4 regions of the Streptomyces sp. NPDC088254 genome follow, and region 1 is predicted to be linked to each of the others. Evidence: riboswitches for the same ligand, from Rfam matches in the RefSeq annotation. Region 1 holds a riboswitch; each other region holds the start of a gene.
The links. A riboswitch is a leader RNA that binds a small molecule or an ion and turns the genes downstream of it on or off. The one in region 1 is predicted to bind cobalamin.
Positions count from the first base shown of each region.

Region 2: linked by a shared signal. The riboswitch ahead of ACIOC0_RS03355 (CbtB-domain containing protein) and the one ahead of ACIOC0_RS11005 (ABC transporter substrate-binding protein) in region 1 are both predicted to bind cobalamin.
Region 3: linked by a shared signal. The riboswitch ahead of ACIOC0_RS03330 (CoA-acylating methylmalonate-semialdehyde dehydrogenase) and the one ahead of ACIOC0_RS11005 (ABC transporter substrate-binding protein) in region 1 are both predicted to bind cobalamin.
Region 4: linked by a shared signal. The riboswitch ahead of ACIOC0_RS21455 (ABC transporter substrate-binding protein) and the one ahead of ACIOC0_RS11005 (ABC transporter substrate-binding protein) in region 1 are both predicted to bind cobalamin.

Region 1 is NZ_JBIURQ010000003.1:97,437-104,799, forward strand. Features, by position in the region: gene ACIOC0_RS10980 (protein kinase) at 434-1,609, shown strand; gene ACIOC0_RS10985 (hypothetical protein) at 1,691-1,927, shown strand; partial or broken gene ACIOC0_RS10990 ((2Fe-2S) ferredoxin domain-containing protein) at 1,933-2,100, opposite strand; gene ACIOC0_RS10995 (ABC transporter ATP-binding protein) at 2,081-2,902, opposite strand; gene ACIOC0_RS11000 (FecCD family ABC transporter permease) at 2,899-3,912, opposite strand; gene ACIOC0_RS11005 (ABC transporter substrate-binding protein) at 3,909-4,961, opposite strand; cobalamin riboswitch at 5,015-5,192, opposite strand; partial or broken gene ACIOC0_RS11010 (3-hydroxyacyl-CoA dehydrogenase family protein) at 5,281-5,487, shown strand; cobalamin riboswitch at 5,688-5,913, shown strand; gene metE (5-methyltetrahydropteroyltriglutamate--homocysteine S-methyltransferase) at 6,079-7,363, shown strand, end outside.
Region 2 is NZ_JBIURQ010000001.1:727,709-734,673, forward strand. Features, by position in the region: gene ACIOC0_RS03335 (acyl-CoA dehydrogenase family protein) at 1-2, shown strand, start outside; partial or broken gene ACIOC0_RS03340 (enoyl-CoA hydratase/isomerase family protein) at 1-1,024, shown strand, start outside; gene mmsB (3-hydroxyisobutyrate dehydrogenase) at 955-1,968, shown strand; gene ACIOC0_RS03350 (enoyl-CoA hydratase) at 1,965-2,756, shown strand; cobalamin riboswitch at 2,833-2,977, shown strand; gene ACIOC0_RS03355 (CbtB-domain containing protein) at 3,014-3,235, shown strand; gene ACIOC0_RS03360 (CbtA family protein) at 3,257-4,009, shown strand; gene ACIOC0_RS03365 (hypothetical protein) at 4,156-4,494, shown strand; gene ACIOC0_RS03370 (histidine phosphatase family protein) at 4,512-5,093, opposite strand; gene metE (5-methyltetrahydropteroyltriglutamate--homocysteine S-methyltransferase) at 5,268-6,965, opposite strand, start outside.
Region 3 is NZ_JBIURQ010000001.1:719,125-726,487, reverse strand. Features, by position in the region: gene ACIOC0_RS03330 (CoA-acylating methylmalonate-semialdehyde dehydrogenase) at 1-1,457, opposite strand, end outside; cobalamin riboswitch at 1,684-1,869, opposite strand; gene ACIOC0_RS03325 (ECF transporter S component) at 1,920-2,690, opposite strand; gene ACIOC0_RS03320 (ABC transporter ATP-binding protein) at 2,741-4,390, opposite strand; gene ACIOC0_RS03315 (energy-coupling factor transporter transmembrane component T) at 4,387-5,556, opposite strand; gene ACIOC0_RS03310 (hypothetical protein) at 5,553-6,467, opposite strand; gene ACIOC0_RS03305 (prenyltransferase/squalene oxidase repeat-containing protein) at 6,464-7,363, opposite strand, start outside.
Region 4 is NZ_JBIURQ010000007.1:169,644-177,006, forward strand. Features, by position in the region: gene ACIOC0_RS21445 (ABC transporter ATP-binding protein) at 1-169, opposite strand, end outside; gene ACIOC0_RS21450 (FecCD family ABC transporter permease) at 166-1,269, opposite strand; gene ACIOC0_RS21455 (ABC transporter substrate-binding protein) at 1,266-2,501, opposite strand; cobalamin riboswitch at 2,728-2,914, opposite strand; gene ACIOC0_RS21460 (YnfA family protein) at 3,490-3,825, opposite strand; gene ACIOC0_RS21465 (hypothetical protein) at 3,837-4,031, opposite strand; gene ACIOC0_RS21470 (MerR family transcriptional regulator) at 4,116-4,571, opposite strand; gene ACIOC0_RS21475 (DoxX family protein) at 4,914-5,261, opposite strand; gene ACIOC0_RS21480 (acetoacetate--CoA ligase) at 5,258-7,279, opposite strand; gene ACIOC0_RS21485 (bifunctional 3-(3-hydroxy-phenyl)propionate/3-hydroxycinnamic acid hydroxylase) at 7,276-7,363, opposite strand, start outside.

The DNA.
Region 1 (7,363 bases):
GCTGCACAACCTCATTCACCCGCTGGTTCCCCACCCGGTCTCCGGGCCCGGCAGCCATCGGCCGGCATGTGCCGATGACGGGAGTCGACCTCCCCCAGATGGGCCGACCGCCAGGCCGAACAGCGCGTTGTCGCGGCCACCTGTGCGGGCCACGCCGTGCTGCGCGGCTCCCCGGACGCCCTCACCCCCGAGCTTCGCGCCTCTGGCGACCATCGCATGGACAAGCCCGCCCGTCCTCCTGCCCGCGCCAGTGCTGTGACCGCATAGGTGGACCGGATTGGCGGTTGGAGCGCGGAATCGATGCGGTCACAACACTGGGCAGTCCCTTATCGCATCAATGGGCCCCGCCGGGGAAAAATGCCCGACTTCGCCGGGGCGTACGTGACTTGTGCCATGCTCGGCCTCTGTGGGGGACACATTAGGACTCGGAGCAGTGCTGCCCAGTGGCCGCTACCGGATCGAGGCGAAGCTCGGCAGTGGCGGCATGGCCGACGTCTTCCGGGCCTACGACACGAAGTTGGCCCGGATGGTCGCCCTCAAGACGATGCGGACCGGCCTGTCGTTCGACGACGGGTATCCGGCCCGGTTCCGGCGTGAGGCGCAGGCCATGGCAGCCATCAGCCATCCGCATGTGGTGGCGGTCCACGACATGGGGGACGAGCCCGTCCCGTACATCGTGATGGAGCTCGTCGACGGCCGCAGCCTCGACGATCTGCTGCGCGCAGGGCGTCCCCTGCCGGTGGCGCAGGCTCTGCATCTCGCATCGCAAGTGCTGGCCGGGCTCGCCGTGGCCCACGCGCACGGGCTGGTCCACCGTGACATCAAGCCGGGGAACGTGCTGCTGGCGACGGACGGGACGGCAAAGGTGGCGGACTTCGGCATCGCGCGGGCCGTCGAGGGGGCCGGGACCGCCATCACGCGAACCGGCCTGCTGATCGGCACCCCGCACTTCATGTCGCCCGAGCAGGTGCTGGGCCGCTCAGACATCGACGGCCGGTCCGATCTCTACTCGGTCGGTGTGATGCTGTTCCAGATGCTTGCCGGGCGGCTCCCCTTCGAGGCGGACTCCGGCTATGCGATCGGATACCTGCACCTCACCGCTCCGCCGCCCACCCTTGCCTCCCTGGGCATCACGGCAGACCCGGCGGTGGAGGCCGTACTGGCCCGCGCCCTGGCGAAAGAGCCCGCCCACCGCTACCCGGACGCGGAATCGATGCGCGCGGCGCTGCACCAGCCCGCCCCCACGGCCCGGACGCGACAGGCCCCCTACGTGCCTCCGCGACCGCCTCAGCCCCCGCCGACCGCCGTCCCCCGCGGTCGGCTATCACGCGCCCGCCGGCTACTCATCGCCCAGGCAGCCTGCCTGCTCGCATGGCTGCTAGGAGCCCAGAGCGATGCGGCCTGGCTGGCGGCCCCCGGGGCCCTCGGGGCTCTCATCGTCGCGTTGCCGGGGCTGTGGACGTCATGCTCGGCGGCGTTTCGGCATCGCAGACCATGGAGCACGGCCGTCAAGATCAAGACGACTGCCGCCATGGCTCTTCATGGAGGAGTGGCGCTCTTCCTCCTGACGGCCATTATGGTTGCGCTGGTGGCTCCAGCCGGGCTGTGACCGCATACCTTCGCCGGGTTGGGCGGGGGTGGGGCCATTAATGCCAGCTACCTGGACGAGGCATCCGCCTGTGCTCGGCTCGTGCAGCCGCTGTCCGACCGCAGCAATCCGTTGATCACGGCGTTCCCAGCCGAGCTTGCAAGCGATGCCGAGGCAGTTCTGGCGGTGATGCCTGATTCTCGGCTCCAGCCGCATGCCTCGTTCTCGGTCGCTGTCGAGGGCCAGCAGGTTTCGATCCCCGGGCGCCTCTCCAACGACGAGCCGCCGACTGCCAGGGTGGTGCGCCTGGTCCGCGTTTTCCGTCCCGCTGTTCGCTGAATTCCGACGCGTACGGGTATCTCCTCGGCCAGGCGCGCGAGTTGCCGGTCGTGGTCCACGCCGGTGACTTTCGAGGTTCCGCAGCAGCAGTCCCGGCAGACGACGACGCGGCACGGTGCCGGTTCGGCGGCTGTGCGCTCCGTTCCGACTGCTTCAGGGCGTTGTCGAGGCATCGCTCGTCGCACTCCTCTCCAGGGGAGATCCGTCCCGGACGGCTGGGCGCAGGAAGCGGATCACGGGGTGGCCGGGGTCGTGGGTCACCTGGGCACGGACGCCGTAGACCTGCTCGATGAGGGCGGGGGTGAGAACCTCGGCCGGGGTGCCCTGCGTGACGGCGCGGCCGTCGCGCAGGACGAGCAGGCGGTCGCAGTACATGGCGGCGAGGTTGAGGTCGTGCAGGGCGATCACCGTGGTGACCGGCAGGCCGGCGATCAGTTCCAGGAGGTCGAGCTGGTGCTGGATGTCGAGGTGGTTGGTGGGCTCGTCGAGGAGGAGTTCGCGGGGTTGCTGGGCGAGAGCGCGGGCGATCTGGGTGCGCTGGCGTTCGCCGCCGGAGAGAGTGTGCCAGGACTGACCGGAGCGGTCGGCCAGTCCGGTGCGCGCGAGGGCCTCGGTGACGGCTTCCGCGTCGGCCGTGGTCGGGGGCGTCCAGGCGCGGCGGTACGGGATGCGGCCGAGGGCGCCGACGTCCCGGACGGTCAGCTCGGTCTGGGTGTCGGCGTGCTGCTCGACCGTGGCGACACGGCGGGCGGTGGCACGGCGGCCGACCTCGGCGAGCGGGCGCCCGTCCAGGGTCACGACTCCGGAGGTAGGGGCGAGGACCCCGGCCAGCAGCCTCAACAACGTTGATTTTCCTGAGCCGTTGGGGCCGAGCAGGCCGACGGTCTCGCCGGGGTGCAGGGCGAGCGTGACGCCGTCGACGACGACCTTGTCGCCCAGGCGCCGTACGACGTCGTCCGCGTGCAGGCTGCTCATGTCCTTCTCCGTCCTCGGTAGAGCACGGCCACGAACGCCGGTACGCCGATGAGGGACGTCACCACGCCCACCGGGACCTCCTGCGGGTCGAGGACGGTACGGGCCAGGGTGTCCACCCACACCAGGAAGACAGCGCCGGTCAGCGCGGTGACCGGCAGCAGGCGGGCGTGCCCGGATCCGGTGAGGGCCCGGGTGGCGTGCGGCAGGACCAGGCCGACGAAGCCGATCGCGCCGGCGCAGCTGACCAGGGCGGCGGTGAGCAGGGCGGTCGCGCAGAGCAGGACCAGGCGGGTACGGGCGACCCGGACCCCGAGTCCGGCGGCGGCATCGTCCCCGAAGGAGAACGCGTCGAGCGTACGGGCGTACCCGAGGCAGACGACGAGCACCGCAGCCAGGACGGCGGTGCAGAGCAGCACCTGTCCCCAGTCGGCGCCGGTGAGCGAGCCGAGGAGCCAGAACAGCACGCCCCGGGTGGTTTCGGCGTCGGCGGAGGTCAGCACGGTGAACGAGGTCAGCGCGGAGAACAGCTGCATGGCCGCGACGCCGGACAGGACGACCCGGTCGGTGCTGGCTCCGAGGGTCTGGCTGAGCAGCAGCACGAGGGCGAAGGAGAGCAGCGCGCCGAGGAAGGCGCCCGCCGACAGGGACACCGCTCCCCCGCCCACGCCCAGCACGACCACGGCGACAGCGCCGGTGGAGGCGCCGGAGGAGACACCGAGCACGAAGGGGTCGGCGAGCGGGTTGCGCAGCAGCGACTGCATGACCGCGCCGCACACGGCGAGTCCGGCCCCGCACACGGCGGCCAGCAGGGTCCGCGGCATCCGCAGGTTCCACACGATGCCGTCCCGCAGCGGCGCCAACTCGCTCTCGCCGAGTCCGAGATGGGCCGCGACGGACGCCCAGACGTCCCCCGTGGAGATGTCGGCGGGGCCGATCGTCACGGCCACAGCGAGCGAGGCGATCAGCGCGGTCAGTCCGCCGCCGGTCAACAGCGCTGTGCGCAAAGTCACTTGGCGAGCCCGAAGTCACGCAGCCCGGCGGCGACCTTCTCGATTCCCTCGATCGTGCGAATGGATGGGTTCATCGCCTGCCCGCTGAGCAGGACGTACCGCTTCTTCTTCACGGCGGTGAGGTTGCGGGTGGCAGGGTTCGTCTCCAGGAAGCGGATCTTCGCCTTGGCGGTTTCGGCGGTCTGCTGCTTGCGGGTCAGGTCCCCGATGACGATGACGTCCGGGTCGCGGTCGGCGACGGTCTCCCAGTTGATCTGGGGCCATTCGTCGTGGGTGTCGGCGAAGGCGTTCTTCGCGCCCACGGCACGGGTGATGGCGCCGGGCGCACCGCAGCAGCCGGCGAGGTAGGGCGACTGGGAGTTGGCGAACCAGTACATGAGGGAGACGTCTGAGGCGTGCAGTCCGGCAGCGGCTGTGCTCACCCTCTTCTTCAGCGAGGCGACGAGCTCTTCGCCGCGCTTTTCGACGCCGAACGCCCGTGCCAGGTCGCGTATCTCCCCGTACACGGCGTCGAGCGTGAGGGGTGTGGAGCGCGATCCGTCGCCGCCGCTGTCGTTGTCCTTGCCCGCCGCGCAGTCGGACGGCGAGACGTAGGTCGGCACGCCCAGCTTCTCGAACTGCTCGCGGGTGGCGACGCCGCCCTTGCCGAGGGTGGAGACGAAGGAGGCGGTGACGAAGTCGGGTTCGGCGTCCAGGACCTTCTCGAAGGAGGGGTTGTTGTCGGCGAGGCGCGGCACGGTGGCGTTGGCCTTCTCCAGGCCCTTCATCACCGGGTCGGTCCAGGTCGCCGTGCCCGCCATGCGGTCGGCCAGGCCCAGGGAGAGCAGGATCTCGGTGGTGCCCTGGTTGAGTGAGACGGCCCGCTTCGGGGCCGACTTCATGGTGACCTTGTTCCCGCAGTTGTCGATGGTGACCGGGTAGCCGGTGGCCGCGGCCTTCTCGGTCTTCGCGTCGTCGCCGTCGGCGGAGCCGCAGGCGGTGAGCAGCAGGGCGGAGGTGAGAAGCAGGGCCGGGGTACGGAGGAGGGCGGGGGTGCGGAGCACGGGCATGCCTCGGGGGTCGGGGCTCGTTCGCGGAGCCTGGCCTACGGGTGTCCCCCGCGCCGGGGCGCGGAGGTGCCAGCAGGTCTTCGGACTCGGGTTCGTCCGGCCGGGGCGCCTTCCCGGTCTCCCAGTGGCGTGCGTGCCCCGCCCGTCCCCCTCACCGCTGCGCGTCAGTTCCGGATTCGCACCGGATTCCCTGGCCTCGGGTGTGGCTCGACTGGCCCGTCGAGGCTATCAAGCCCGTCGTACGGTCAGATCGTGCGCTCGGTCACGGGGTAGGGAACAAAGGTGCTGGTGTTCTCGGGGCGCTGGGCTACCGCTTCCAGTGGAACTGGGCTGCGCCCACCCCATGGGCCCGCTCCGGCTCGCGGACCTGATCGGCCTGGACACCGTCGCCTCGATCGCCCAGTCCCTCTACGACGAGTTCCGCGAGCCGCTCTACGCCCCGCCGCCGCTGCTCCAGCGAATGGTGGAGGCCGGTCTCCTCGGCCGTAAGACCGGCCGGGGGTTCCGCATCTACGACCAGGACTGAGGGCCTGGTACGACGCGGGCTGAGGGGCCCGCGACCGCCGCCGCGGGGTGAGGGTGCCGCGCGGCGCGGGGCGGGGGAAGGGGTGGGAGACGCGTGCGCGACGTTTCCCGCCCTCGGCCCGTTTCACACCCGTCACCCGCGTGCACCAGCTCACCATTCGAATGATGGACACGGCCCTCCGGACGCGTAGCCAGCCCCTTACGCTGACTGGTGCAGCTGGTTCGCCCCGTCCGCCAGGCGGGATGCGTCGCAAGAGGGAACCCGGTGGGAATCCGGGACTGCCCCGCAGCGGTGAGCGGGAACGACCGCCGTCATACGCACTGGATCCGAGGTACAGGGTCTGGGAAGCGACGGCCAGTAGGTGTCCTCCGGACCAGGAGGGCGTGCCCGCAAGTCCGAAGACCTGCCACTGCCCGTGTGCGAACCACTCGTACGCGGACATCCCGGTGACCTCGTGGGCGGGTCGGCGTACATACCGAGCGCACGACCGCGCTGTGCAGCGCAAGGTCGCCTCCGCCCGGTTCCGTCACCCCTTCGCGCTCGCGTCCCGTCGCCGGGATCTCAGGGATTCGTCTCGCGAAGGAGATCTCCGTGACCACCAAGTCCGCAGCCGCGGCAGCCCGGGCCACCGTGTACGGCTACCCCCGCCAGGGACAGAGCCGGGAACTGAAGAAGGCGATCGAGGGCTACTGGAAGGGCCGCGTCACCGCCAACGCGCTCCAGGACACCGCCGCCGAGCTGCGCCGCAGCAACTGGCGGCAGCTCGCCGACGCCGGCATCCACGAGGTCCCGACCGGCGACTTCTCGTACTACGACCACGTCCTGGACACCAGCGTCATGGTGGGTGCGATCCCCACCCGCCACCGGGCCGCCGTCGACGCCGACGCCCTCGACGGCTACTTCGCCATGGCCCGCGGCACCCAGGACGTCGCACCGCTGGAGATGACCAAGTGGTTCGACACCAACTACCACTACCTGGTCCCCGAACTCGGCCCGGACACCGTCTTCATTGCCGACACGACCAAGCAGGTCGCCGAGCTGAAGGAAGCCCTCGCTCTGGGCCTCACGGCCAGGCCCGTCGTGGTCGGTCCGGTCACCTATCTCCTGCTGGCCAAGCCCGCCCCCGGCGTCCCCGCCGACTTCGAGCCGCTCACGCTCCTCGACCGCCTGCTCCCGGTCTACGCCGAAGTCCTCGCCGACCTGCGCGCGGCCGGTGCCGAGTGGGTGCAGCTGGACGAGCCCGCGCTCGTCCAGGACCGCACCCCGGCCGAGCTGAACGCCGCCACCCGCGCCTACCGCGATCTCGGCGCCCTCACCGACCGGCCCAAGCTGCTGGTCGCCTCCTACTTCGACCGGCTCGGCGACGCCCTGCCGGTGCTGGCGAAGGCTCCGGTGGAGGGGCTGGCCCTGGACTTCACCGAGGGCGCCTCCGCCAATCTCGGCGATCTCGCCTCCGTGGGCGGACTGCCGGGCAAGCGGCTGGTCGCAGGCGTGGTCAACGGCCGCAACATCTGGGTCAACGACCTCACCAAGTCCCTGTCCACCCTCGGCACCCTGCTCGGGCTGGCCGACCGGGTCGACGTGGCCGCCTCCTGCTCCCTGCTCCACGTCCCGATCGACGCCGCCGCGGAACGCGACATCGACCCGCAGATCCTTCGCTGGCTCGCCTTCGCCCGCCAGAAGACGAGCGAGATCGTCACCCTCGCCACGGGCCTCGCGCAGGGCACAGGCGCGATCGCCGGCGAACTCGCCGCCAACCGGGCCGATCTGGCCTCCCGCGCGACCTCGCCGATCACGCACGACCCCGCCGTACGGGCCCGGACCGCCGCAGTCACGGACGCCGACGCCCGCCGCTCCCAGCCCTACCCCGAACGAG
Region 2 (6,965 bases), on a different contig from region 1:
GACCGCCGCCGACGAACCCGTCCTGTTCCACACCACCGGCCGGGCCGCCCACATCACCCTGAACCGGCCCAGGGCCCTCAACGCCCTCAACCACGAGATGGTCCGGCGCATCGACGACGCACTCAGCCACTGGGAGCCGGACCCGGCCGTGGAGACCGTGGTCATCACCGGTTCCGGGGAACGTGGCCTGTGCGCGGGCGGCGACATCCGCAGCATCCACGACGACGCCCGGGACGGCGACGGCTCCGCGTCGGCCGCGTTCTGGCGCGACGAGTACCGTCTCAACGCCCGGATCGCCCGCTACCCCAAGCCGTACGTGGCCGTCATGGACGGCATCGTCATGGGCGGCGGGGTCGGCCTCTCCGCGCACGGCAGCGTCCGGATCGTCACCGAACGATCGAGGATCGCGATGCCCGAGACCGGGATCGGGTTCGTCCCGGACGTCGGCGGCACCTACCTGCTCGGCCTGGCGCCGGGTGAACTGGGCACGCACCTGGCACTGACCGGCGCACAGATCGGCGCGGGTGACGCCCTGCTCTGCGGGCTCGCCGACCACTTCGTGCCGACGACGGCACTCCAGGGGTTCATCGACGACCTCGCCGAGATGCCTGTGCGCGACGCACTGGCCCGTCATGTACAGCCTTCTCCGTCAGGCGAGTTGGGTCGCCGACGGGCATGGATCGACTCCTGCTACGCCGCTGACACGGTCGAGGAGATCGTGGACCGGTTGCTCGCCGACGGCGGCCCGGACGCAAAGGAGACAGCCGAGACCCTCCTCGCCAAGTCGCCTACCGCCCTCAAGGTCACCCTCACCGCCCTGTCCCGCGCCCGGCGCCTCGGCCCGCTGGAGCGAGTCCTCGACCAGGAGTACCGCGTCTCCTGCGCCGCCCTCCGGCACCCGGACCTGGTGGAGGGCATCCGCGCCCAGGTCATCGACAAGGACCGCGACCCGCACTGGTCGCCGGCCACTTTGGTGGAGGTGACCGACGCCGACGTCGAAGACTTCTTCGCTCCGCTCGGCGAGCGAGAACTCGGACTCACCGGTTCGGGCGGGAGCACGGAGGTGGCCTGGTGAGCCGTACCGTCGCTTTCATCGGCCTCGGGCACATGGGCGCCCCGATGGCCGCCAACCTGGTGAAGGCCGGGCTCCGCGTACACGGTCATGACCTCGTGCCCGAGGCCGTGAACAGCGCCACGCGGGCGGGCGTGGAACCCGCGCCGTCGGCGGCCGCCGCGGTCGACGGCGCCGACGTGGTCATCACCATGCTTCCCGCGGGCCGCCACGTCCTGGACCTCTACGACACCCTTCTGCCCGCCGCCCGGCCCGGCACCCTGTTCGTCGACTGCTCCACCATCGACGTCACCGACGCCCGTACCGCCCACGACCGCGCGGCAGCCGCCGGAATGCGAACCCTGGACGCACCGGTTTCCGGCGGAGTGGTGGGAGCCGAAGCGGCCACCCTCACTTTCATGGCCGGCGGGGGAGAGACCGAGTTCGCCGAGGCGCTTCCCCTGCTCGAAGCCATGGGCAAGAAGGCCGTCCACTGCGGCGGTGCGGGTGCCGGACAGGCGGCCAAGATCTGCAACAACATGATCCTCGGCGTCTCCATGATCGCCGTCAGCGAGGCGTTCGTCCTCGGCGAGAGCCTCGGCCTGTCGCACCAGGCCCTGTACGACGTGGCCTCGACGGCATCCGGGCAGTGCTGGGCCCTCAGCGTCAACTGCCCCGTTCCCGGGCCCGTGCCGACCAGCCCGGCCAACCGGGACTACCGTCCGGGCTTCGCCGCCTCTTTGATGGCCAAGGACCTGGGACTCGCGGCAGACGCGGCCAAGGCCGGCGGAGTACACGCGGAACTGGGCCTGAGAGCAGCCGAGTTGTACGCCGCCTATGCCGAGCGAGGCGGGGCCATGCAGGACTTCTCCGGCATCGTACGTACGATCAGGGACCAGAGCGGAGCTGAGGGATGACCATGGAACCGGCCGCCGAATACGAGACGATCCTGGTCGAGCGCAAGGGCCGAACCGCCCTGCTCACCCTGAACCGGCCCAAGGCACTCAACGCCCTCAACCTGCAGGTCATGAACGAAGTCGTCGCGGCGACCGAAGCCCTCGACCGGGACCCGGGCTGTGGCTGCATCGTGATCACCGGTTCGGCGAAGGCGTTCGCGGCTGGCGCCGACATCAAGGAGATGCAGCCCCAGGGATACATGGACATGTACCTGGCCGACTGGTTCGCTGCCTGGGACCGCATCGGAGAGTTGCGCACGCCGACCGTGGCCGCCGTCGCCGGATACGCCCTGGGAGGGGGCTGCGAGCTCGCCATGCTCTGCGACATCCTGCTCGCCGCCGACACGGCCGTCTTCGGCCAGCCCGAGATCAAACTGGGGGTGATTCCCGGCATCGGCGGCTCCCAGCGCCTGACCCGTGCTGTCGGCAAGGCCAAGGCCATGGAGCTGTGCCTGACCGGGCGCACCATGGACGCGACCGAAGCCGAGCGAGCCGGACTGGTCTCCCGTGTGGTCCCCGCCGACGACCTGCTCGGCGAAGCCCTGGCCGTCGCCGAGACGGTCGCCGGCATGTCGCTGCCGGTCGCGATGATGGCGAAGGAAGCGGTCGGGCGGGCTTTCGAGACCACCCTCACGGAAGGCGTCCGCTTCGAACGCCGTCTGTTCCACGCCATGTTCGCGACCGCAGACCAGAAGGAAGGCATGGGAGCATTCGTCGGCAAACGGCCACCGGTATTCCGTCACCGCTGAACCACGAAGCCCGTGCCCGTACCGTCCGTCCGGTGGGAGAGGAAGATCACGCCGGACGGACGCGGTCTTGGCCATGCCCGCGCCACGCGGTACGGTCTGTCCGATATCGACGACGGCGAGACGGAAGCCGGTGGGAATCCGGCACGGTCGCGCCACTGTATGCGGGACCCCCTTCGGGGCGTCGCGTGAGTCAGACCCGTGGCCGTCGTCCTGTGCACCACCGAGATGGGACGCGAACTCCCAGAGGAGGTTCTGCCATGGCGCAGACCGTCGCCCAGCCGACAGCCACCACTCCCGCCGTTCCCGCCACGCTGCCGCTGAAGGCGATAGCGCCCTGGGCGGTCTTCTTCGGCGTCCTGATGCTGGTCCTGCTCTACTTCGTCGGCGCCGAGCAGGGCGCCACCTCCGTGTTCAACGGCACCGACGTCCACGAGTGGGTGCACGACGCCCGCCACCTGCTCGGCTTCCCCTGCCACTGACACGAGGGACGCCGCACACCCATGAACTCCGCAACGGTAAGAAACCTCCTCGTGCGGGGCATGCTCGCCGGCCTTGTCGCCGGTGTGCTCGCCCTGGTTGTCGCCTATCTCCTCGGTGAGCCGAGCGTCGACAAGGCGATCGCCTTCGAGGACGCCCACTCCCACGAGCACGAGATGGAAGTCGTCTCCCGCTCCCTGCAGTCCACCGCCGGCCTCGCCACGGGCGTCCTCGTCTACGGGGTCGCCTTCGGCGGCATCGCTGCGCTCGCGTACTGCTTCGCCCTGGGCCGCGTGGGCCGCTTCAGCCCGCGGGCGACCGCGCTGCTGCTGTCCGGCTGCGCACTGCTCGCCGTCTACGTCGTGCCCTTCCTCAAGTACCCGGCGAACCCGCCGTCGGTCGGCGACCCCGACACCATCAGCAAGCGGACCACGCTGTACTTCCTGATGATGCTGCTCAGCGTTCTTCTCGCGGTCGCCGCCACCATCCTGGGCAAGCGCCTGGCGCCCAGCCTGGGCACCTGGTGGGCGACAGTCGTCGCGGTGGCCGCCTTCGCCGTCGTCATCGGTCTGGCCTACGAGTTCCTGCCCGTCATCAACGAGGTGCCGCAGGACTTCCCGGCCGCCCTGCTGTGGCGGTTCCGGCTGTCCGCACTGGCCATCCAGTCCGCCCTGTGGGCCGGCTTCGGCCTGCTCTTCGGTGAACTGGCGGAACGCCTGCTGAACCCCAAGCCGGCGACGGCCACGAGCGGCCGCGCGGTTCCGGCCGCGCACTGATTCCTTCCGGACAACAGAGGGCCCTTCGGAACCATCCGGGGGCCCTCTGGCGTTCTCCGGACACCGAGTCCGACGGAAGAGCGACTACGACTCGATGTTCAGCCCGACCCGACGCGGACCACCCGGCCGATGAGCGGAGGAACCGAGTGGCCAAAACCCCCCAGCCGCGCCACATTACCCTCGGCGGCCGTGACGCGGTCGCCCTCACCCGGGAGGAATTCGACCAACTGATCGCCAGCCGACGGCAGATCGGCGGCCAGAGCGCCCGGGTACGAGTCCTCGCCCAGCAGGCCAAACGCACCGAACGGCTGCTCCACGACCTGGAAGCACTGATCGCCTCACAGGGGGAGGACTGCAGCGGGCAGGTCCACACATCGTCGACGCCCTGTGCCGAAAGTCCGTCCGCCCAGACGAGCGCCGCTGGTTCCTGCCTGCGCTGCGAGCTGGCGGCGTTGCTACGCCGTCACCGGGATCCGGCGTCCTGAACACTGGTGACCGAGTCCTAGTTGACGTCCGGCTCGCCCAAGGGACGCCCGAGCCGCAGATTCCAGCGCCCGGCCCGGCCGCTGAGCTCGGTCACCGTAAGGGGTGGCACATCGAGGCGCCAGAAGACAGCGGCGGGTACGTCCAACGCTTGGGTGATCGCCGCCCGCACCACCTCCGGCTCGACCACAGCGAGCACACGACCCTCGACAGCCGCCGCTTCCTCCAGCCACCGCCCGACTTTCCCGCACAGGACTCGTACGGACTCACCCCCGTGCGGTGCGCTCCCCGGGTCGGTGAGCCAGAGGGCCACGGCTTCCGGCTCGGCAGCCGCCACCGCCTCCAGTGTGCGGCCTCGCCAGCGGCCCACATCCAGTCCGTCCAGCTCCGGCGTCTCCACGCCGTCGAGGCCGAGCGCAGTCGCCGTCTCCCGACAGCGCACACTCGGGGACACCACCACACGCGCCGCCACGGGCAGTGACCCGGCGGCCTCACGGGCGCGGGCCGCGCCGCTGTCGTCGATCGAGTCCCCGTCGTAGAACCGCGCCCTCCGCAGTGATGGGCTCGTGGCGGGTGAGACGAAGGTGACGCGGCTGGTCACGCGGCTGCTCCTGCTCTCGATGTCATGGGTCGTGGGTGTCCACCACGCGGGACCGGAGCAGTGGGCGGTGCCCACGGCCGAGTAGGGATACGCGGCTGCCGGCGTCCCTGCGTGGCGGAGCCATCAGGGCCGGGGCGCACATGGCACCCCGGCCCAGTGAAGTGTCCGGTCAGGTCACGCGTCCGGCAACTCCCCGCGGACGGTGCGGGCGGCGGCGACCAGGTTCTCCAGGGAGGCGCGGGTCTCGGGCCAGCCTCGGGTCTTCAGACCGCAGTCCGGGTTGACCCAGAGCCGTTCGGCGGGAATGGCCTTCAGCCCCGTGCGCAGCAGGTCGGCGGCCTCCTCGGCGCTCGGGACGCGGGGGGAGTGGATGTCGTAGACACCGGGCCCGGCCTCGCGCGGGTAGCCGTGCGCGGCGAGCTCGCGGGCGACCTGCATGTGGGAGCGGGCGGCCTCCAGACTGATGACGTCGGCGTCGAGGTCGTCGATGGCCCGGACGATGTCACCGAACTCGGCGTAGCACATGTGGGTGTGGATCTGCGTGTCCGGGCGCACCCCGCCGGTCGTCAGCCGGAAGGCTTCCGTCGCCCACTCCAGGTAGGCCGGACGGCCGGCGGCGCGCAGCGGCAGGGTCTCGCGCAGTGCCGGCTCGTCCACCTGGATCACCGAGGTGCCCGCCGCCTCCAGATCATTGACCTCGTCGCGCAGGGCGAGGGCGACCTGGCGGGCGGTGTCGGCGAGGGGCTGGTCGTCGCGGACGAAGGACCAGGCGAGCATGGTGACCGGGCCGGTGAGCATGCCCTTGACCGGCCGGTCGGTGAGGGACTGGGCGTACGTCGTCCAGCGCACGGTCATCGGCTCGGGGCGGAAGATGTCGCCGGCGAGGATCGGCGGGCGGACGTAGCGGGTGCCGTAGGACTGGACCCAGCCGTGCTGCGTGGCGAGGTAGCCGGTGAGCTGCTCGGCGAAGTACTGGACCATGTCGTTGCGTTCGGCCTCGCCATGTACGAGGACGTCCAGGCCGGTCTTCTCCTGGAAGGAGATCACCTCATGGATCTCGGCCTTGATCCGTTCCTCGTAACCGGCCGTGTTCAGGCGGCCGGCACGCAGGTCGGCCCTCGCCATGCGCAGTTCGTCCGTCTGCGGGAAGGACCCGATGGTCGTGGTCGGGAGGAGGGGCAGGCGGAGGTGGGCGCGCTGGGCCGCGGCGCGTTCGGCGTAGGGCTGGGCGCGGCGGACGTCGGCCTCGGTGACCGCGGCGGCACGGGAGCGCACGGCCGGGTCGTGGGTGATGGGCGAGCCTGCCCGGGAGGCCAGGTCGGCGCGGTTGGCGGCCAGTTCGGCGGTGATCGTGCCGGTGCCCTGGGCGAGGCCCCTGGCGAGGGTGACGACCTCGCGCGTCTTCTGCCGGGCGAAGGCGAGCCAGCGCAGGATCTGCGGCTCGATGTCCCGTTCCGCGGTGGCGTCGAGGGGGACGTGCAGCAGGGAGCAGGATGCGGAGACGTCGACGTGTTCGGCCAGCCCCAGCAGGGTGCCCAGGGTGGACAGGGACTTGGACAGGTCGTTGACCCAGATGTTGCGGCCGTTGACGACGCCGGCGACCAGCCGTTTGCCTGGCAGGCCGCCGACGGCGGCGAGGTCGTCCAGGTTGGCGGCGGCGGCCTCGGTGAAGTCCAGCGCCAGGCCCTCGACCGGGGCTTTGGCGAGTACCGGCAGAGCCTCGCCGAGCCGGTCGAAGTAGGAGGCGACCAGCAGCTTGGGCCGGTCGGTGAGGAGGCCGAGGTCGCGGTAGGCGCGGCCGGCCGCGTTGAGTTCGGCCGGGGTGCGGTCCTGGACGAGGGCTGGCTCGTCCAGCTGGACCCACTCCGCGCC
Region 3 (7,363 bases), on a different contig from region 1:
GTCTTGGTGCGGGTGTAGAAGCGGATCGCGTCCGGGCCGTGCTGGTTCAGGTCGCCGAAGCCGGAGCGCTTCCAGCCGCCGAAGGTGTGGTAGGCGACCGGCACCGGGATGGGCACGTTGACGCCGACCATGCCGGTGTTCACCCGCCGGGTGAAATCGCGGGCGGTGTCGCCGTCCCGGGTGAAGATGGCGACGCCGTTGCCGTAGAGGTGTTCGCTGGGCAGGCGCAGGGCCTCCTCGTAGTCGGCGGCACGCACGACCGACAGCACGGGGCCGAAGATCTCCTCCTGGTAGATGCGCATCGCCGGGGTGACCCGGTCGAACAGCGAGGCCCCAGCGAAGAAGCCGTTCTCGTGACCGGGCAGGCCGAAGTCCCTGCCGTCCACGACGAGTTCGGCGCCTTCCTCGACACCCAGGTCGATGTACTCGCGGACTCTGTCGACGGCGTCCCTGCCGACCAGCGGGCCGAAGTCGGCCTCGGGGTCGTCGCTGCGGCCGATCCGCAGCGCGCCGATGCGCTCCTTCAACCGGGCGACCAGCGCGTCGGCGGTGTCCTCGCCCACGGGCACGGCCACGGAGACGGCCATGCAGCGCTCGCCCGCCGAGCCGTACCCTGCGCCGATCAGGGCCTCCACCGCCTGGTCGAGGTCGGCGTCCGGCATCACGATCATGTGGTTCTTGGCGCCCCCGAAGCACTGGGCACGTTTGCCATGGGCCGCGGCGGTCGCGTAGACGTGCGCGGCGACGGGTGTGGATCCGACGAAGCCGAGGGCGGCGACGCGGGGATCTTCCAGGAGGGTGTCGACCGCTTCCCTGGCGCCGTTGACGACGTTGAGGACGCCGGCCGGCAGTCCCGCCTCCTGGAACAGTTCCGCCAGCCTGAGCGGGACGGAAGGGTCGCGCTCCGAGGGCTTGAGGATGAAGGCGTTGCCGCAGGCCAGTGCGGGCGCGGCCTTCCAGAGGGGAATCATCGCCGGGAAGTTGAACGGTGTGATGCCGGCGACGACTCCGAGCGGGGCGCGCAGGGAGTGGACGTCGATCCCGGTGCCGGCGTTGTCGGTGAACTCGCCCTTGAGTAGATGCGGGATGCCTGCCGCGAACTCCACCACCTCCAGGCCCCGTTGGATGTCGCCGTGCGCATCTGCGATGGTCTTGCCGTGCTCGGACGACAACAGCCGGGCGAGCGCGTCCTGCTCCTGTTCGACGAGACGCAGGAAGCGCAGCAGGACGCGGGCGCGGCGCTGCGGGTTCCACCCACCCCACTCAGGCTGCGCCTCGGCGGCGACGGTGATCGCCGCCTCGGTCTCGGCCCGGTCGGCCAGCGGCACGCGGGCCTGGACCCTACCGGTGTTGGGGTCGTACACGTCGCCGTAGGACCCCGAGGTTCCCGGGGTGTGCTTGCCACCAATGAAGTGGGTCAACTCACGTACGTCGGTGGAGTCGTTCGGACGGATCATGGGTGCCTGCTCTCGTCAGGTGCGGGTGATCCGGGATGGCGCGCCGAACCGGCACACAGGGACGCGGTGGCGTGCACGTGTGTGCGGGGGCAGCGCGAGAACGCGTATGGCGGGCGAACCGTCAGGCGGTGACGACAGGGATACGGCGTGAGGGACGCCGACGGCCGAGTCCGCGGGGGTCGTGAATACGCACCGGTGCCATGTGTGTCAGCTCCATCCTCGTGGACAACACGGAACATCCCACGGCCGGTATCCTGACTCCCGGATCAGCGCGCGCCGTCCGCCTTCCCGACATCCAGCTCGTCAGTGGCGTCCTGCTCGACGGCGTACTCCCCGGTCACAGTGGCGGGACCGTGCCGGAATCACACCGGCTTCCCTGCACCGCGGGCCTACCCCTCGAATATATAGTTGGACGTCCTAGTAAATCCACCCCCGCAGGGTGCGTTCCGGTGGTGTTCCCGGTCAGCGTGGGTCGGATTCGGCCGTCCGAGGGGTTGCAAAGCGCACCGGCGCCCGGAAGCGGGCCTTGCGCGCGGCGCGCCGGAAGGTGGTCAGCACCGCGGGGCCGGCCAGCAGCACGCACACGAAGTTCGTGACCGCCCGCCCGGTGTCCCAGCCCAGCGAGGTGGCCAGGTCGAACGCGACGTAGCGGTGCCACTGCTCGGTGAACGGCAGGCCCGGGAGGTAGGCGATCGAGCTGTTGGGGTCCAGGGAGAACGGCCAGAAGGAGAGGTTGAGGAGGAAGCCGAAGAGATAGCCGGAGAGTGAGCCATAGACGGCCAGCATCAGCACCTCGCGCCGACCGGTCGCCCTGGGGAGCAACCCGGCGAGCATCCCCACGAAGGCGCAGCCGAACATCTGGTAGGGCATCCACGGCCCGACCCCACCGGTGATGAGCGCGGAGGCGAACAGGGAAGTGCAGCCGAGCACGAAGCCGAAGCCGGGGCCGTAGACCCGTCCCGCCAGGACGAGGACGAAGAAGACCGTCTCGATTCCGGCGGTTCCGGCGCCCAGCGGACGCAGTGCGGCGTTGACGGCGGAGAGGACCCCGAGCATCGCGAGTGCCTTCGAGTCGATGCCGCCCTCGGCGATCTCCGACAGCACCACGCACAGGACGAGGGCCAGCAGGACACCGAAGATGAGCGGTGGTGCGTAGTTGGACCCGAACTTGCCCGGCGCGACCACGAACGGCCAGAAGAAGGCGACGAGCCCGAGGAAGGCTGCCATGGTCATGACGATGCCGACGCGCGGGGTCAGCCGGATGGCGGTGCCGACGCGTGTCCTCACGGGCGTGCCCCGTCGTGACCTTCGACCGCCAGCGCCCGCGCCACTTGTTCGACCGTCAGGAACAGCAGCGGAGACAAGATCTTGGCCGTCTGAGGGGCGAAGGTCGGGGAGGAGACGATGACTTCCGTGGTCGGGCCGTCAGCGACGACATCGCCCTCGGCCAAGACGACCACACGGTCGGCGGCACGCGCGGCGAACTCGACGTCATGGGTGGAGATGACCACGGCCCTGCCCTCGGCCGCCAAGGCGTCCACGATGCCGATCAGTGCCGTCTTGGCCTGGTAGTCCAGGCCGCGGGTCGGCTCGTCCAGGAGGACGACTCTCGGCGCGGCGGAGAGCTGGATGGCGAGGACGAGAGCGAGCTTCTGGCCTTCCGACAGGTCACGCGGATGGGTGGCGTCGTCGATGCCGGGCGCGAGCCGGTCCAGGAGGGCGCGCGCCTTCACGTCCGCGCCCGACTCGGCGTCCGCCTGGTCGAGTTCCTGCTTGACACTCTCCAGGTACAGCAGGTCGCTCGGAGTCTGCGGGACCAGGCCGACGAGCCGGCGGGCCTCGACGGCCGACGCGGCCCTGGGGTCCGTACCGCCACCGTGCTCACCTGCCACGCGTACGCTTCCCGCTCGCCGCGGCCCGGAACCCTGCAGGGCCCAGAGCAGCGACGACTTGCCGGATCCGTTGCGGCCCATGAGCGCGATGACCTCGCCCGCATGCAGGTCGAGGTCCACCTCGCGTACAGCGGCGACACCGCGGTAGGAGACCGTGACGCCGCGGGCGGCCAGCAGGCATGTCCGTTCGCCGTCCGGGACCGGCGGCCGGACCGAGACGGGCGTGTGATCGGCGAGCCTGGCCCGGAGGGGGGCGGCGGCCCGGCGGGCGTCGCGGATGGACAGGGGCAGCGGAGTCCAGTTCGCGGCCCGGCCCAGTTCCACGATCGGCGGTGCGATCGTGGACGTACGCAGGATCTCGGCGGGCAAGCCGACGCGGGCGTGGCCGTCGCCGGGCAGGTGGATGACGCGGTCCGCGTACTGAACGACGCGTTCGAGGCGGTGCTCGGCCATCAGGACGGTGACACCGAGGTCGTGGACGAGCCGGGTGACGGCGGCGAGGACCTCCTCCGCCGCGGTCGGGTCGAGCGCCGAGGTGGGTTCGTCCAGGACCAGAACGCGGGGGTGGGCGGTCAGCACCGAGCCGATGGCGACGCGCTGCTGCTGGCCGCCGGAGAGTTCGTGCAGGGCACGGTGGCGCAGGTCGGCGAGGCCGAGCAGGTCAAGGGTCTCCTCGACACGCTTGCGCATGGTGCCTGGAGGGATCGCCAACTGCTCCATCGCATAGGCCAGTTCCTCCTCGACGGTGTCCGTGACGAAGCCGTCGATGGGGTCCTGGCCGACCACGCCGACGACGTCGGCGAGCTCGCGGGGCGGGTGGTCGGCGGTGTCGCGGCCGTCGACGGTGACGCGGCCGTACAGGGTGCCGCCGGTGAAGTGCGGGACCAGCCCGTTGACGGCGCCGAGAAGCGTCGACTTGCCGACGCCCGTGTGTCCGACGACGAGGCAGAGTTCGCCCTCCTTCACTGTGAGGTCGACATCGCGCAGGGCGGGCCCCGCCGCGTCTTCGTACTGGACGGTGACCTGGTCGAACGTGATCACGAGGCTTCGGCTCTCTGGACGGGGCTGGGCGGAGGTGCGAGGAATCCGGCCGTGCCGGCCAGGAGGATCGCGGCGGTCGGCACGAGTGGCAGGCCGGGCCAGGTCAGTGGGTAGAAGGTCGGGTTGAGCTGGGCCGGGTCGTAGCCGAGGTTGCTGAAGAGCAGCACGGCGGAGACCACGCCGCTGCCCGCGACGGCCCACTCGGGCAGGCGCCATGGATCGGGGCGGTAAGTGGTGCGGGTGACGCGCCGGCCGCCGAGTCGCAGGCCCGCGACGCAGAGTACGGCTCCGGCGGACATCGCCGGCAGCCCGAGGAATGCGGGGGCGGTGGCATCCAGGAGCCCGTACGCCCCTGAGCACAGGCCGCACATGCCGAGCAGCATCAGCACTCCGGTGATGCGGCGGGAGCGGCGAGTCGCGGTGCCCGCCCGGCCGTATCCGCGCGAGTCCATGGCCGCGGCCAGCCGCAGGGAGCGTTCGAGGGCGTCCTCCAGGACGGGGATCACGATGCCGCGCAGCGCCTTCATCCCCTTGGTACGCCCCGCGCGCAACCTCCTTGCTCGCACGACGCGTTGGACGCTCTGCACGAGCTGTGGTGCCACGCTGATCGCGACGGTGACCGCGACGCCGAGCTCGTACAGGGCGCCGGGCAGCACGCGCAGCGCGCGCTTGGGGTTGGCGAGGGTGTTGGCGGCGCCGATGCAGCACAGCATGCAGGCCAGCCGCAGTCCGTCGGTGGCCGCCGACAGCAGTGCCTCCAGCGACACCGGGCCACCGATCTTGATGCCGGCGTACCAGTCGGGGGTGGGGATGTGCGGGAGCGAGAAGAGGAAGTGGTCGTGCGGGGTGATGCCCGTGGCGAACACGGCCCGGAAGGCGACGCGGATCGTCACGACCGTCAGCGCCAGGTAGAGATAGTACTTGAAGCCCCTAGCCCACGGGGCCTCGGTCCGTCGCGCAGTGACGACGTAGCCGAGGACCGCGAGCACCAGGAACAGCAGCAGCGGGTTGTTGGTCCGGCTGACGGCCGTGGCGAGGGCCAGGGCCCACACCCACCAGGCCACGGGGTGCAGGGTGCGCGGCAGGCGTCGGCCACCCCGGTCCGGCGCGGGTCCGGACGGGGCGGCCGAGGCTGCCTCGACGGTCGTACGAGCCACAGCGGTCACTCGGTACGACGGCGTCGGCGTGCTACGAAGGCCGCGGCGCCGCCGATCAGGACGACGAGTCCGGCGCCGGTGGCGACGGGAACGAGGGAGCCGGAGTCGTGGCGGGCCTCGGCGGCCGGTTCGGCGTCGACCACCCTGGTGCCCGTGCTCGCCGCCGCCGCGGCCGGCCCGCTGCTGATGGCACTGGGCGTCGGAGAGGGCGTCGGGCCGGCGGTCTCGCCGGGCTTCGGCTTCTTCGGTTTCCTCGGCTTCGGCGACGCGGATGCCGGAGCTTCGGTGTTCCGCCGCTCGGGCGCCGGGCCGGTGTTCACGTCGGGCGGCAGCGGAGACGCCTTGTGCGTGGACGCGGGCTTGCCCGCGTCGCCCTGCGGCCTGGTGTTGTGGGCCCGCAACTGGTCGGGGGTGACCTTCGGCCGGCCCTCGGTGCCCTCGATGTTCGTGCCGCCGAAGATCCACAGGTCGACGCTGCCCGGCTTGGGCTTGTAGAGCATCGCGCCCAGCTGGCTGTACGTCCAGTCCCGGGCTCCCGGGTCGGCGTGCCAGTACGACCAGTAGGCGGAGGCGGGCGGCGTGAGCACGCAGTCGTCCTGCGCGGGGGTGGGGTACTGCTTGCCGCCCTTGTACCCGCTGTAGCCGATGCGGCAGATGAACGCCGGACCGTCGTGCCCGGTGCCCGTAGTGCGCCAGCCACCCTGGTTGAGCAGCTCGTAGCCGGTGGTCGGGGTCGTACCGCAGGAGCGCATGATCGGCCCACCCCAGTGACTGAAGTCGACCGCGAGGACCGCGCCGGAGGTGGTGGTGCAGCGGCCCATGGGCTGCGGGGCTGCGGAGGCAGGAGGGCCGGTTGCGGCGACGGCCGCGGTCGTCAGGCCGAGCGCGGCCAGCACCCGCAGGACGCGTGCGGCCGTCATCGTCCGCTCCCCGTGCCCGTACGACGACGGGCCACGATCACCGTGCGCCAGCCGGCGAGCACCATCAGAGCGGCGATCGCAGCGAGAACTCCGACCTGTGCACCGGTGGAGGCGAGAACACCGCCGCCACCGTCCCCGCCGCCGGTGGTGGAAGTCCCGCCACCCGCGTCACCACCAGTGGTGATGATGTTCGGAGCGCTGCTGCTGGGGCTCGGCCTGGGTGTCGGCTGCGGGGACGTGCCGGTCAGGCTGCGCTTCAGCCTGCCGAAGGAGATACCGGTGGTGCCGCCGACGGCCTGGGTGGAGGCGCGCAGGTCGGAGCCGCGCTGTCCGCCCTTGGCGACGTTGAAGCCGCCGTCGGTGTTCTGCTGGGACGCGAGGAACTTCCGCGCCTTGGCGATCCTCGCCGCATACTTTCCGGCATCCAGCGACAGCCCTTGCACGGCGAGGGCAGCGGAGTTCACCGAGTCGCCCGCGGCGCCGGGGAAGCCGCCGTCGACCAGCTGCCTGGACGCGATCCAGGCCAGCGCCTTGTCCACGGCCTTGTCCGCCTTAGCCTCGCCCGCCAGATCGAGGGTCATGGCGGCGATGGCGGTGGAGTCCACGTCGGAGTCCTTCGTGGACGGGATCAGGCTCGGCCAGGCCCCGCTGGACTGCTGAAGGCTCTCCAAGTAGGCGATCGGTTGCGCGGCCGCCGCCTTCTCACCCGCGCGAAGCTGCGCCATCACAGCCAGGGACTGAGCGAAAACGGAGGGAGCGTAGGTGTAGGCGCCCTTGGCCGCGCAGGAACGGTCGGGGGCGGTGCTCGGCTTGGTGCACACGGCCTTCGCCAGCGCGGCGATGAGGTCGTGCCCGGCGAAGCGGTGCGGGTCGCGGCCCACGGCCTCGGCGAGCAA
Region 4 (7,363 bases), on a different contig from region 1:
CACCGGCCCGCGCCTGAAGGTCCAGTCCCGACAGCACGGACCGGCCGGCTGTGCGCCCGCGCGGTGACCGGGTGCGATAGCCGACAGCGAGCCCTTGGGTGGTGAGGCCGCCGTGGCGGCCCGGTACAGCGGCCGCGTCCGTGAGGGGTTCGGTCATCGTGTCGGTCACGAGGCCACTCCTTGTACGCCGCGACGGCTGCGGATCAGGAACGCGATGACGATGGGGGCGCCGAACAGTGAGGTGACGGCATTGAGCGGCAGCACGGAATCCGTTCCCGGGGGCTGGCTCAGCAGCGCGCACGCCAGCGCGAGGAACGCCCCGGCGAGCATCGACGCCGGGATCAGTGCCCGGTGGTCCGAGGTCCCCAGCGCCACCCGCGTCAGATGTGGGACGGCCAGGCCCAGGAAGGCGATCGGCCCGCAGAACGCTGTTGCCGCGCCCGCCAGCAGCGCTGTGCCGAACAGGGCGAGGTCGCGGCTGCGCCGCACGTTCAGGCCCATGGTGCGGGCGTAGTCCTCGCCGAGCAGCAGGGCGTTGAGGCGTTTGGCGGTCAGCAGCGCGGTCAGCAGGCCGGCGCCGACGACGGGCAGCATGACGTGGAGGTCGGGCCAGGTCGTGGCGCCGAAGCTGCCCAGGCCCCACACGACGAACTGCTGGGCGCGCTCGGGCCGGGCGTAGACAAGCATCACGCCGACCACCGCGGTGGCGGCCGAGCCGATCATGACTCCGATCACGAGCAGGGTGACGGCCGACCGCACCCATCGGGAGAGCAGCAGGACGAGGGCCAGGACGGCGGCGGCGCCGAGCGAGGCCGCGATGACGACGCCCACGCGCCCCAGCCCGGCCAGGTCGCCGGTGAAGCTGCCAGTGACGCCGCCTGTGCCGACCACCACGGCGGCCACACCCATGCTGGCGCCCGAACTCACCCCGAGGGAGAACGGGTCGGCCAGCGCGTTGCGGAACAGCGTCTGCATCTGTACGCCGGCCACCGCGAGGGCGGCACCGACTGCGGTTGCGGTCAGCGCGCGCGGCAGTCTGACCTGCTCGACGATCACGGTCCACCGCGGGTCCTCGGCGGTGCCGCCGAACAGGACCCGCACCACCTCCGCGACCGGCACAGGATGGGAGCCGGTCGCGACGGCGAGGATGAACAGTGTGGCGGTACCGGCCGCGAGGGCGAGGACGACGGCTAGGCGCCGTCGTCCCGGGCCTATCGCCCGCGGGACGTCCGAAGCGGGGGTCGCCTTGGTTGCCGGGTGTGTCGTCACGCCTTGGGCACCGGCTGGTAGAAGGTGAAGGTGTGGCCCTTCGCTTGGTCCGGGTGCATCAGCGCGAAGAGGTCGGCGAGTACCAGGTCCGGGCGCAGCACGCCGCGCTCGAAGTAGTCGTTGCCCCCTCCGGGGCCGAGCGCCTTCGTGTTCGTCCAGACCGCACCGCCGGACAGCGCCTTCAGCTGCCCGTACCGGCTGTCGGCCTTCACGGCGTCTGCGGTGGACTTCCACTGCTGGTCAGCGATCCATACCGGAGCCTGGCCGCCCTTGGCGTACACGGCCTCGAAGTTGAGCTGGAGGCCGCCGGTGCCCTCGTCGCCGGCCCACGGGTAGGTGCCGCCCGCGTCCTTGATCAGCTGGGCGGCGTAGCTACCGCCGGCGGGCATGGACCACGTGCCCTGGTACATCGTGCCGGGCAGGACCTCGACGGCCTTGCCTGCCTTGACCGCCTGCGCGCCCTTCTCTGCGACCTTCCGGTAATCGCCCTCGATGGTGTCGAACACCTCACCCGCACGCTTCTCCGCCCCGGTGAGCGCGGCCATCGCCTTGACCCACTCGGCACGCCCGAGCGGACTGGCCTCCAGCCACTCGGCGTTGGCGACCACGGCGATGCCCGCCTGACGCAGCTTCGGGTACTGAGGGTCGTCGGTGCCCTGGGTCATCAGCACGTCGGGCTTGGCGCCGATGACCGTCTCGGCGTTGAGCGTGCGGTCCTTGGCGTACTCGGTGACCTTGCCGGCCTTCACCCGCTCGATCACCTCGGCGGAGGAGATGGCCGTGGCGCTCGCGACACCGGTCAGCACGTCCAGGGTGCCGGTCTCGGTCAGCAGCGGCAGGTGGGTCGTCGAGGCGGAGTACAGGCTCTTGACGGGCACGGTGACCTGCTGTGCGGACGCCAGTTCGCCGGTCAGCTTCGGCTTCGGAGCACCGCACTTGACCAGTACGTACGACTCGGGCTTCCCCTTGGGGAAGGGCTCTTTGACGGTGAGGACCTGGTAGCTCTTTTCGTACCGGAGCGTGAAGTTCTCGGCGTGCTTCACCGTCGACTTGACCGGGAAGTAGTCCTTGGCCGGGTCGAAGTCCTTGATGCAGCCCTCGCCGGCGGCTTGGGCCTTGGCGTCGGCGGGTGGGCCGGAGTCGCCGCCGCACGCGGTCAGCGTGAAGGCGGCGGCGAGGAATGCCGCAGCGGCGACCTGACGGTGGCCGGGCATGGCGGAACGTACGGACACGGTGACTCCTGGTGGCGTGCGTAGGCAGTGCGCACCGGCATGGCGGGGCGCGTGGTGCGGCGCATGGGAAGGAACCCGCTGAGGGAGGAGGTCGTCAGAAGCTGAGAGAACCGACTCGTGCGTCAAGCCGGGCAGGCCGACTCCGAAGGGCCACAGGCAGCGCGAAGCTGCCACCACACATACGCAGGCACATGGGTGCCACCGCCTCTCCTGGGGAAATCCGCCCCGTACTTCGAGGTGCGACGGCGTGAGTCTCCTGACTCGGGATCACAGCTTCTCCGGCCTTCCCGCCCCGGACGGGGCGGTGGCCATGGGTGGAGTCGCTCCCCCTACACAGTGGCGGTACCGTGCCGGAATCTCACCGGCTTCCTCGTTCCGCCGTCGCTTGACGGACCGAAGCATCGCAGAACCGGCTACGGCCCCGCCAGACCCACTTTTGTGGGACCGGCCACAACTGCGAGGGGCAGCGTTGGGGGCGTCAGACGACGAACTGCCTTGGGGCGCGGCCTTACCGAGGAGGGGCGCGGCGCGTGCCCTCCGGAAGGCGAGCGGCGTGCAGCCGAAGACGGGCAGGGCCGGACCGCCGACCAGGTTCCTGAGGGCTCGTCCGCCGCGATCTCGGTCCGGACGCGGCGAGCGGCCTGAAGCCCATGCTGGCGTACACCGTCTTGGCTCCTGGACCTTCCAGTGCACTGGAAGGTCCGACGTGCTGACCACAGGCGGTGAGCTCGGAGGACAGCAGAGTGCGGATCACGTTGCTGACGCTTCCCGACTGCCCGAACGCCCCACTTGCCCGCGAGCGGGTGACCACTGCACCGGCCGGCCGCGACGTGCCGGTGGAGCGGATCGAAGTGCGCGACGAGGGCCAGGCTGATGGGGATTCCTGGAACGGCCAGGGTGCTCGCCTCCCCGCTGCGTCCGGAGTGCGACAGAGTGGGAAGTTGCACGGTGCGGCTCACGCTGTCGGGGTCCGGGTCCGTGGCGCGGGTCAGTGGCTGCGGGGCGCGTACATGATCACGGCCATGCCGGCGAGGCAGACCAGGGCGCCGACGACGTCGTACCGGTCGGGGCGGTAGCCGTCGGCGATCATGCCCCAGGCGATCGACCCGGCGACGAAGATCCCGCCGTACGCGGCGAGGATGCGGCCGAAGTTGTCGTCGGACTGGAAGGTGGCCACCACCCCGTACAGGCCCAGGGCGAGGACACCGGCGCCGATCCAGATCCAGCCCTTGTGCTCGCGGATGCCCTGCCACACCAGCCAAGCGCCACCGATCTCGAAGAGGGCGGCGACGACGAACAGGGCAACGGAACGAGCGACAGTCATACCGCCGGACCCTACCGGCGGCCCGCGCCCGCGATCTTCAGCGGGTCTCCGGACGCCTTGCAGCCGCACCCGCTCTCACCATCGGCCTTCGGCGCGCAGGAGCATGAGTGGCGGCGTCGGCCGAGCCACCGGGTCCCGGCGGCGAGCACGGCCAGCACGACGGCGGCGGGCACGGCCAGCACGACGGCGGCGGGCAGCCAGCCCACCACCACCCCCGCCCCGGCCCCGACAACACCCGCAAGGGCGGCCAGGCCCCCAGGGCCTTGGGGGCGCGGTGGGGGAGGGCGGGGTCAGCAGCAGGGGCCGGCATGGCGGTTCTCCTCGGCGAGGGCGGTGAAGGGGATGGGACAGCAGGTACTTCCGGCGCATACGGTCAGGTCGTCGCACCCGGCTTCGACCGCCGCTGCCGGGGCGGTGCGGATGGTGGTGAGGTCGGCGATCTTCGCGTCGACCTCGGCGAGCTTGGCAGCGGCCCGCTCCTGGAGCCTCGCGACGGGACGGCCGTGCCGGTGGCGGACGGTCCCCAGAAGCTCGGCGACCTCGTCCAGCGTGAACCCGAGGCGTTGGGCGGCCTTGATCACCCGCAGCGCGGTCACCGCGTCCTCGCCGTACAAGCGGTGGCCGCCGTCGCTGCGTTTCGGCTCGGCAAGCAGGCCCCGCCGCTCGTAGTAGCGCAGGGTCTGGATGTTCACCCCGGCCGCCTCGGCGACCTGACCACTGCGCTCGCCGACCGGCGGAAACGACATCAGGCCAGGGCTGCGGCAGCACCCGTGACGCTCATTTGACGCTCCGGGCGTCGGGGAGCCGACTGGCCGGACCTGAAAGCTGGCCCTGACCAGCACGTTCTTTCGCATCGGGCCGTGGTGACATCTTTCCGATGACGTCGCACGTGGACTTGCGACCGGACGCATGGAGTGATCTTCTGCGCCTTGGTCCGGCAGCGCCTGGCGCTCTGAATCGGTCCTGCCCGCTTCTGCGAAGGCTACGAGGGGAACGCCCGCCCTGCGGGATGCTCAGCACCCCATCGACGACGAGACCGCGCACCTGGGCCGGCGCGTGCAGCGCTTCCTCCGGCGCCCCCGGAGCGGTCAGAGGCCGGGGAGCAGCACGAGATACCAGGCGACCAGGGCCGCGCATGTCACCGCGGGGAGGAGCTTGGTCAGCCCGTCGCCCTTGCGTACGTGCGTGATCACGGCACCGGCGAGCAGGATCAGCAGCCCGAAGCCGGCCAGGCCGCCGCACAGCGGTACGACCGGGCCGAGGGCAACGCCTATGGCGCCCATCAGCTCCAGCCCGCCGATGACCCGGTAGGCCGCGGTGGTGAAGCCGGCGTGGGCGGCCAGCTCGGGCATCGGGCCCAGGGCCAGAACCTTGGCCGCGCCCAGCAAGGCGAAGATCAACGCGATGAGACAGGCCAGCGAGGCGGGGAGGATCACGGGACGTCCTTGGGGGTGTGCGGGCGGCGGGCATGGCGGCGTTCGGCCCCCAGGCCGGCGAAGTAGGCGATCAGGGCGGGGTTGTCGACCGCGGAGGGATTGAGGATCTGTTCGGCGGGGGCGCCCTGAAGGAGGCGCTTGACCGGGACCTCGAGCTTCTTGCCGGTCTTCGTGTGCGGGATGGCCGGCACGGCGAGGATCTCGTCGGGGACATGGCGGGGTGAGGCGCCGGTGCGGATCGCGTCGCGGATCTTCTCGCACAGGGACTCGTCCAGGACGGTCCCGTCGGCGAGGACCACGAAGAGCGGCATCCAGTAACCGCCGTCGGGTTCCTCCGCGCCGATGACGAGGGCCTCGGTGATCTCGGGGAGGCGTTCGACGATGTCGTGGATGTCGGCGCTGCCCAGGCGTACGCCGTTGCGGTTGAGCGTGGCGTCGGAGCGGCCGTGCACGATCACCGAGCCGTGGGAGGTGTGGGTGATCCAGTCGCCGTGCCGCCACACGCCCGGATAGGCGCTGAAGTAGGCGTCGCGATAGCGGCTGCCGTCAGGGTCGTTCCAGAAGTACAGCGGCATCGACGGCATCGGCCGCGTGACGACGAGTTCGCCGACCTGGTCGATGACCGGCAGACCCGCGGCGTCGTACGCCGCGAGCGCCACGCCGAGGTTGGGAGCCGACAGCTCACCCGCCCACACCGGGGTGGTGGGGGCGCTGCCGGCGAAACCGGAGACGACGTCCGTGCCGCCGCTGGTGGAGGCCAGCTGGACGCCTGCGCCGACGTGGTCACGGACCCAGGGGTATGCGGAGGCGGGCAGGGCTGAGCCGGTGCAGCCGACGATGCGGATCGCCGACAGGTCGTGCACGGCGGGGTCGACGCCGAGCTTGGCCATGGCCAGCAGGTACTGGGGGCTGGTGCCGAAGACGGTGACCTTGTGGCGGGCCGCCAGCTCCCACAGGACGTCCGGGCGCGCCACCGGCGCGGGGCTGCCGTCGTAGGTGCAGGTGGCGGCACCGGTCAGCAGAGTGGAGACGACCAGGTTCCACATCATCCAGTGTGTGGTGGTGTACCACAGCAGGCGGTCACCGACGCCCAGGTCGCAGTGCAGGCCCAGGATCTTGAGGTGCTCCAGCAGAACGCCGCCGTGCCCGTGGACGATGCCCTTGGGCAGCCCGGTGGTGCCGGAGGAGAAGACGATCCACAGCGGGTGGTCGAACGGCACCGGCGTGATGGTGAGGTACTCGGTGCGGCCGGCCGCGTCCTCCCAGGGAACGGACGGCCTCACGGCCCAGGTCGCGGGCCAACCGAGGCCCAGATGCTCCACGAGCACCGTGGCCTTCACCGTGGGCAGGGCACCGGCCAGGTCGAGGGAAGCGGCCCGGCGGTCGTGAGCGGTGCCATTGAAGAGGTAGCCGTCCGCGGTGATGAGGACCGCGGGTTCGAGCTGGGCGAAGCGGTCGGCGGCGGCCTCGGGTGCGTAGTCCTGGCCGCACACGGACCACACCGCTCCCAGGCTGGCCGTGGCGAGGAAGGCGATGACGGCGTGGGGGGTGTTGGGCAGGTAGCCGACCACCCGGTCGCCCGGCCCGACGCCCAGGTCGCGCAGGGTGGCGGCGACGGAGGCGACCTGGGCGCGCAGCTGCCGGCCCGTGATCTCGTAGGCGGCTCCGGTCTCGTCCAGGGCGGTGATCGCGGGGGAGTCCGGGTGCAGGTTGCGCAGTGCGTGGTGGACGTAGTTGAGGGTGGCGCCGGGGAACCAGCGGGCGCCGGGCATGGCTTCCTCGGCCAGCACTCGCTCGTACGGAGTGGTGGCGTCGATGCCGAAGTACTCCCACACCGCCGCCCAGAATCCTTCCAGGTCCGTGACGGACCAGTGGTGCAGGGCCTGGTATTCGGTGGGGTCCGGGATCCCTTCGGCGCCCTGGTGCCGGGCGGCCCAGCGGGCGAAGTCCGCGATGCGGCTGCCGGCGGCCGTCTTCTTGTCGGGCGGCAGGAACGGTGCCGGATGCGGGACGGTCACGGTGCAGTGCTCCTCGGCAGGGAGACGGATCGGTCATCGGTGCCACGGCGGGCCGTGTGGAGCAGGGAGGCCCAGGACGTGGGG